Linked DNA regions of Paracoccus pantotrophus. The main gene of each other region encodes a partner of the protein of the gene in region 2 in a complex. Links are inferred from orthologs where the notes say so. Each region holds a gene or a part of one and is shown on either strand. Other genes may lie near its edges.

Evidence for each region. Proteins that work in one complex are often made in the same cells at the same time.
Region 1: the proteins of ESD82_RS18945 (region 2) and accD are in contact, whole or in part, in a solved structure (PDB 8UXZ), measured with the Escherichia coli proteins. The link is inferred for Paracoccus pantotrophus from one-to-one orthologs.

What each region holds. Positions count from the first base shown.
Region 1 is NZ_CP044426.1:732,268-735,248, reverse strand. It holds accD (acetyl-CoA carboxylase, carboxyltransferase subunit beta), read left to right. Parts: upstream 1-1,015; coding sequence 1,016-1,948; downstream 1,949-2,981. Other genes in the region: ESD82_RS14010 (bifunctional folylpolyglutamate synthase/dihydrofolate synthase), read left to right, coding at 1,965-2,981; cls (cardiolipin synthase), read right to left, coding at 1-927.
Region 2 is NZ_CP044426.1:1,707,486-1,711,032, forward strand. Bases 632-3,547 are described here. They hold ESD82_RS18945 (acetyl-CoA carboxylase carboxyltransferase subunit alpha), read right to left. Parts: upstream 2,610-3,547; coding sequence 1,653-2,609; downstream 632-1,652. Other genes in these bases: ESD82_RS18940 (4-aminobutyrate--2-oxoglutarate transaminase), read left to right, coding at 632-1,492; ESD82_RS18950 (molybdenum cofactor biosynthesis protein MoaE), read right to left, coding at 2,682-3,122; moaD (molybdopterin converting factor subunit 1), read right to left, coding at 3,124-3,375; pgsA (CDP-diacylglycerol--glycerol-3-phosphate 3-phosphatidyltransferase), read right to left, coding at 3,365-3,547. Also shown: ESD82_RS18935 (rhomboid family intramembrane serine protease), read right to left, coding at 1-123; more of ESD82_RS18940, read left to right, coding at 224-631. UniProt on the Escherichia coli protein: Component of the acetyl coenzyme A carboxylase (ACC) complex. First, biotin carboxylase catalyzes the carboxylation of biotin on its carrier protein (BCCP) and then the CO(2) group is transferred by the carboxyltransferase to acetyl-CoA to form malonyl-CoA.

The sequences.
Region 1 (2,981 bases), 980 kb from region 2 along the record:
GCCCTGGCGCTCGTCCGGGCCGGTAGCGACGACCTGCGCCACCTCGCCCGGCGCGGTGACGGGGCGGGTCATGCGCAGCATCTCGCCCAGGTCTTCGCCGGTATAGCTCATCCAGTCCTGCAGGAAGACCGCCTGCATCTGCCGCACCACCGGCCCCTCGATGGCCAGGAAAACATCGATCCAGGGCGCATAGCGCGGTTTGACGGCAAAGGCCCGGTCCGAGCAGTTGCGGCTGCCGGTAAAGCCCAGCACATGGTCGATCACCACGATCTTGCGGTGATTGCGCAGGTCCATACGCTGAAAGAGGCCGCCGATCACCGGGATGCTCAGCGGCAGTGCCTCGACGCATTCGACCCCCGCCGCCTTCATCTGCGCCCAGGCATCCGAGCGGCCGAAGGCGCGCGAGCCGAAGGCGTCGATGATCGCCCGCACCTTGACGCCACGCCCCGCGGCGCGGATCGCCGCCTCGGCCACGGCCCGGCCCGAGGCATCGTCGAGCCAGATATAGAACAGCATGTGGACATGTTCGTTCGCGCCGTCGATCGCCTCGACCAGCGCGGCGATGGCGCTGTCGTCCTCGGGCAGCAGCGCGGCGCGGTTGCCGGCCACGGCGGCAAAGCCGGTCGTGGCGTGATTCGCCTTGATGACCGGCTCGGCGAAATCGGGCAGCACCTTCAGTTCCTCGGGGCTGGGCTGCCACAGGCCCGACAGGCGCGAGCGGACATTGGCCATGGTCTCGACCTCGGCGCCGCGCATGCGGATCTCGCCGAACAGCACATAGGCCAGGATGCCGACCAGCGGCACCAGTTCGATCACCAGGATCCAGGACAGCCGGACCGTCGGCTCAAGCCGCGGGCGCAGCAGCACGCGCACCGAAACGGCCAGCGCAGCTGCGTAATGCATGAACACAAGGGCTTCGGTCCACATGCCGCCATGAAAGCCCGGACAGCGCGGAATTGCAATTCGGCACCGCTTTGCATATCTGAGCCCCTGAACGCAGCGCAGGGGGCCGCCGATGAACTGGATCACCAATTATGTCCGTCCGCGCATCAATTCGCTGTTCTCGCGCCGCGAAGTGCCCGAGAACCTGTGGACCAAATGCCCGGAATGCGGGACCATGCTGTTCCACCGCGAATTGTCGGACAACCTGAACGTCTGCACGAATTGCGACCATCACCTGGCGATCAGCCCGCGCAGCCGCTTTGCCGCGCTGTTCGACGGCGGCGTCTTCGTCGAGGTCAAGGTGCCCGAGCCGGTCGCCGACCCGCTGGGCTTCCGCGACCAGAAGAAGTACCCCGACCGCATGAAGGCCGCGCAGAAATCCACCGGCGAGAAAGAGGCGATGCTGGTCGCCGAGGGCGAGATCGGCCGCACCCCCATCGTCGCCGCCGCGCAGGATTTTTCCTTCATGGGCGGCTCGATGGGCATGTATGTCGGCAACGCCATCATCGCCGCGGCCGAACGCGCGGTGAAGCTGAAGCGGCCCCTGGTGCTGTTCTCGGCCGCCGGCGGCGCGCGCATGCAGGAGGGCATCCTGTCGCTGATGCAGATGCCGCGCACCACCGTCGCCGTGCAGATGCTGAAAGAGGCGAAGCTGCCCTATATCGTCGTGCTGACCCATCCGACCACCGGCGGCGTCACCGCCAGCTATGCCATGCTGGGCGACATCCAGATTTCCGAGCCGAACGCGCTGATCTGCTTCGCCGGCCCGCGCGTGATCGAGCAGACCATCCGCGAAAAGCTGCCCGAGGGCTTCCAGCGCGCCGAATACCTGCTGGAACACGGCATGCTGGACCGGGTGACGCATCGCAAGAAGCTGCGCGAGGAACTGGTCTCGATCCTGCGCATGCTGGGCGGCCTGCCCGCGCCGGTGGTGGGCGACCTGCCCGCACCCGGCACCATCGCCGCCCCGCGCGCCGAGACCCCGGCCGACAGCCCATCCGCCTAGGCCGGACGACATCGCGATGACCTCCTCCGACGCCATTCTCGCGCGGCTCATGCAGCTGCATCCCAAGGTCATCGACCTGTCGCTGGACCGGATGCACCGCATCCTGGCCGCACTCGGCAACCCGGAACGCCGCATCCCGCCGGTGGTTCATATCGCCGGCACCAACGGCAAGGGCTCGACCCAGGCGATGATCCGCGCCGGGCTGGAATCGGCCGGCAAGCGCGTCCATGCCTATACCTCACCGCATCTGGCGCAGTTCCACGAACGCATCCGGCTGGCCGGAGAGCTGATCTCGGAAGCCGAACTGGCCGCGGCGCTCGAGGAATGCGAGGCCGCGAACGCCGGCGCGCCGATCACCTTCTTCGAGATCACCACCGCGGCGGCCTTCCTGGCCTTCTCGCGCACGCCGGCGGATTACACGCTGCTGGAAGTGGGCCTGGGCGGCCGGCTGGACGCGACCAATGTGATCGAGGCGCCGGCCCTGACCGTCATCACCCCCATCAGCATCGACCATACGCAATACCTGGGCGAGACGCTGGCCGAGATCGCCGGCGAAAAGGCCGGGATCATGAAACGCCGCGTGCCCTGCATCGTCGCCCCGCAAGAGGCCGTCGCCCGCGAGGTGATCGAGCAGAAGGCCGAGCGGCTGTTCGCGCCGCTGCGCATCGGCCGGCAGGACTGGGACAGCCGGCGCGAGGGCGACAGCCTGGTCTACCAGGACGAACACGGGCTGATGGACCTGCCCCTGCCCGTCCTGCCCGGCCCGCATCAGATCGTGAATGCCGGCACCGCCATCGCCGCGCTGCGCGAGCTGGGCTTCGGCCGCATCGAGGCCCGCGCCGCAGTGACCGAGGTCGAATGGCCCGCGCGCATGCAGCGCCTGAACCATGGCCCGCTGGTCGAGGCGGCGGGGGCCTGCGAATTGTGGCTTGACGGCGGCCACAACCCGGCCGGTGGCGAGGCGGTGGCGGCGACGCTGGCCGCCCTGCCCCGCCGGCCGGTGCATCTCGTCTGCGGCATGCTGAACACCAAG
Region 2 (3,547 bases):
CAGCCCGACCTGCCCGCCCGCCCAGGGCATGGTGATCAGGAACATCGCCACGTTGAGAAGGATCAGCGCATGGGTGACATAGGGCGTGCGCGCCGAGGGGTTATGGTCGCGGATCGGGAACATGCCCGCAGCCTGAAGCATCGCGGTGGTGCACGCAAGCGGCCCTGTTCGGATGGCCGGACCGCGTATAGCATCGGCTGCGAATCGCATCGAGGAGGGGCCGATGACCAGCCTGACCGACCGCAGGAACGCCGCCATCTCGCGCGGGGTGGGCATGACCACGCAAATCTATGCCGAGCGCGCCGAGAATGCCGAGATCTGGGACAAGGACGGCAACCGCTATATCGACTTCGCCGCCGGCATCGCCGTGGTCAATACCGGCCACCGCCACCCGCGGGTCGTCGAGGCGGTCAAGGCCCAGCTCGACCGCTTCACCCATACCTGCCACCAGGTCGTGCCCTATGAGAATTACGTCGCCCTGGCCGAGCGGCTGAACCGGCTCGTCCCCGGCGACGGCCCGAAAAAGACCGCCTTCTACACCACCGGCGCCGAGGCGGTCGAGAATGCGGTCAAGATCGCCCGCCACCATACCGGCCGCGCCGGGGTGGTGGCCTTCGCCGGCGGCTTCCACGGCCGCACCTTCCTGGGCATGTCGCTGACCGGCAAGGTCCAGCCCTACAAGGCCGGGTTCGGGCCGATGATGAACGACATCTGGCACCTGCCCTTCCCCAACCCGCTGCACGGCGTCACGGCCGAGGAGGCGCTGGCGGCGCTGGACCGGCTGTTCAAGGCCGATATCGACCCCTCGCGCGTCGCCGCGATCATCGTCGAGCCGGTGCAGGGCGAGGGCGGCTTCTACGAGGCGCCGGCGGGCTTCATCCAGCGCCTGCGGCAGATCTGCGACCAGTATTCGATCCTGCTGATCGCCGACGAGGTGCAGACCGGCTTCGCCCGCACCGGCAAGCTGTTCGCGATGGAACACCACGGCACCGCCGCCGACATCACCACCATGGCCAAGGGGCTGGGCGGCGGGCTGCCGATCAGCGCCGTCACCGGCCGCGCCGATGTCATGGACAGCCCCGCGCCGGGAGGCCTGGGCGGCACCTATGCCGGCAACCCGCTGGCCGTCGCCGCCGCCCATGCGGTGCTGGACGTGATCGAGGACGAGGGGCTCTGCGACCGCGCCACCCGGCTTGGCCAGCGGCTGAAGCAGCGCCTGGCCGGCATCGCCGAAACCGTGCCGGAAATCGTCGACATCCGCGGCCCCGGCTTCATGAACGCCGTCGAGTTCAACATCGCCAGCACCGACAGGCCCAGCCCGGATTTCGCCAACCGCGTCCGCGAAGAGGCGCTCGCCCGCAAGCTGATCCTGCTGACCTGCGGCGTGCATGGCAACGTGATCCGCTTCCTCGCACCGCTGACCATCCCCGACGCGGTCTTCGACGAGGCGCTGGACATTCTCGAGGACTCGATCCGCGCCGCCCGCGGCTGATCGCGCGCTTTCACCGTTTCGCAAATACCCCTGCGGCAGCGCCCCTGGGGAGCGTCGCTTGGGTGCTTGGAAAACGGAAACAGCCGCAAAACCGGGCCGGGCAGCGGCGCACGCCTTGTTTCCGTTTCTTAGATACCCGCGCGCGGGCGCGGCTGGGCGCTCAGCCCAAGGCCTTGGAGCCCATGGCCAGGAATTTCTGTCGCCGGTCCTTGACCAGTTCGGCGGGCTTCCTGCCGGCCAGTTCGCCCAGCATGACGGCGATCGCCTCGCCCACCGCCGCAATGGTCTCGGCCGGGGCACGCTGCGCGCCGCCCACCGGCTCGGCGATGATCCGGTCGATCACCTCCAGCTTCTTCAGATCCTGCGCCGTCAGCTTCAGCGCATGCGCCGCCTCGCGCATCTTCTCGGCATCCTTCCACAGGATCGAGGCGCAGCCCTCGGGCGAGATCACCGAATAGATCGAATGCTCCAGCATGGCGATGCGGTTCGCCGTGGCAAAGGCCACCGCCCCGCCCGAGCCGCCCTCGCCGATGATGACCGAGACCAGCGGCACGCCGATCTGCAGGCATTTCTCGGTCGCTCGGGCGATGGCCTCGCTTTGCCCGCGTTCCTCGGCACCCTTGCCGGGATAGGCGCCGGGCGTGTCGACCAGGGTGATCACCGGCAGGCGGAAGCGGTCGGCCATGTCCATCAGCCGGATCGCCTTGCGATAGCCCTCGGGCCGGGCCATGCCGAAATTGTGAAAGATGCGCGACTTGGTGTCATTGCCCTTTTCATGGCCGATGACCACGCAGGGCTGGTCCTTGAACCGCGCGAGCCCGCCCATGACCGCGTGATCCTCGCCAAAGGCGCGGTCGCCGGCCAAGGGCGTGTATTCGGTGAAAAGCGCGTCGATGTAATCGCGGCAATGCGGCCGCTCCGGGTGACGGGCGACCTGCGTCTTGCGCCAGGGATCGAGCTGCTTGTAGAGGTCGCGCAGCATCTCCTCGGCCTTGCGGTCCAGCGCCGCCGCCTCCTTCTCCAGATCGACGCCTTCGCCCTTTCGGGCCAGTGCCCGCAGTTCCTCGGCCTTGCCCTCAAGATCGGCAAGGGGCTTTTCGAACTCCAGGTAAGTCATGCAGGGCTCCGCGCTGTCATCCGGTCGTCTGGTCCGCGCCCTATATGATCGCCGCGGGACGGGATTGCAACGTCAGCCTTGCCACCGCGACAGCGCGTCCTCGTCCTCGGCACGGGCCTCGACCCAGGCGCCGGGGCCGTCGGGGCCGATCTCGCGCTTCCAGAAGGGGGCGCGGGATTTCAGCCAGTCCATCAGGTATTCCGCCGCCTGGAAGGCCGCAACGCGGTGGCGGGCGGCGGTGGCGACCATCATGATCGGCTCGCCCGCCGCCAGCCGGCCATGGCGGTGCAGGATGCGCCAGTCGTCCAGCGCAAAGCGCCGCGCCGCCTCCTCGCCATAGGCTTGCAGCGCCTTCTCGGTCATGCCGGGGTAATGCTCGATCTCCAGCGCCACCAGCCGGCCGCCCTCGTCGCGCACCAGGCCGGTGAAGGTGACGACCGCGCCGGACCCCGCGCCGAAACCCGCCAGTTCGGCGCCCAGGTCGAAAGGCGCGCTCTGGACCCGGGCCGACATCTCAGCCCCCGGTCATCGGCGGGAAGAAGGCAACCTCGCGCGCCCCCGCCAGCGGCGCGTCCAGGTCGGCCAGTTCCTGGTCGACGGCCACGCGCACCGCCGACAGGTCGGCCAGCGCCGCCGCGTGCCATTCGTCCATGGCGGCAAGCTCGGCAACCAGCTCGCGCACGGTCGCGGCCCCGGTCTCGATCCGCTCGCGCGGCTGGCCGATGCGTTCGCGCAGCCAGGCGAAATACAGCACGTCAAGCGCCATGGTCATCCCTCAGGAAGGGCCGGGCCTTGGCGAAATAGTCCCAGCCGGTGATCGCGGTCAGCACCGCGGCGATCCAGATCAGCGCCAGCCCGGCCTGCGTTGCCAGGTCCGACCAGCTGTCGGACCAGGGCAGGCTGGTCTCGCCCACCAGCGGCGGGTGGCCGGTTTCATA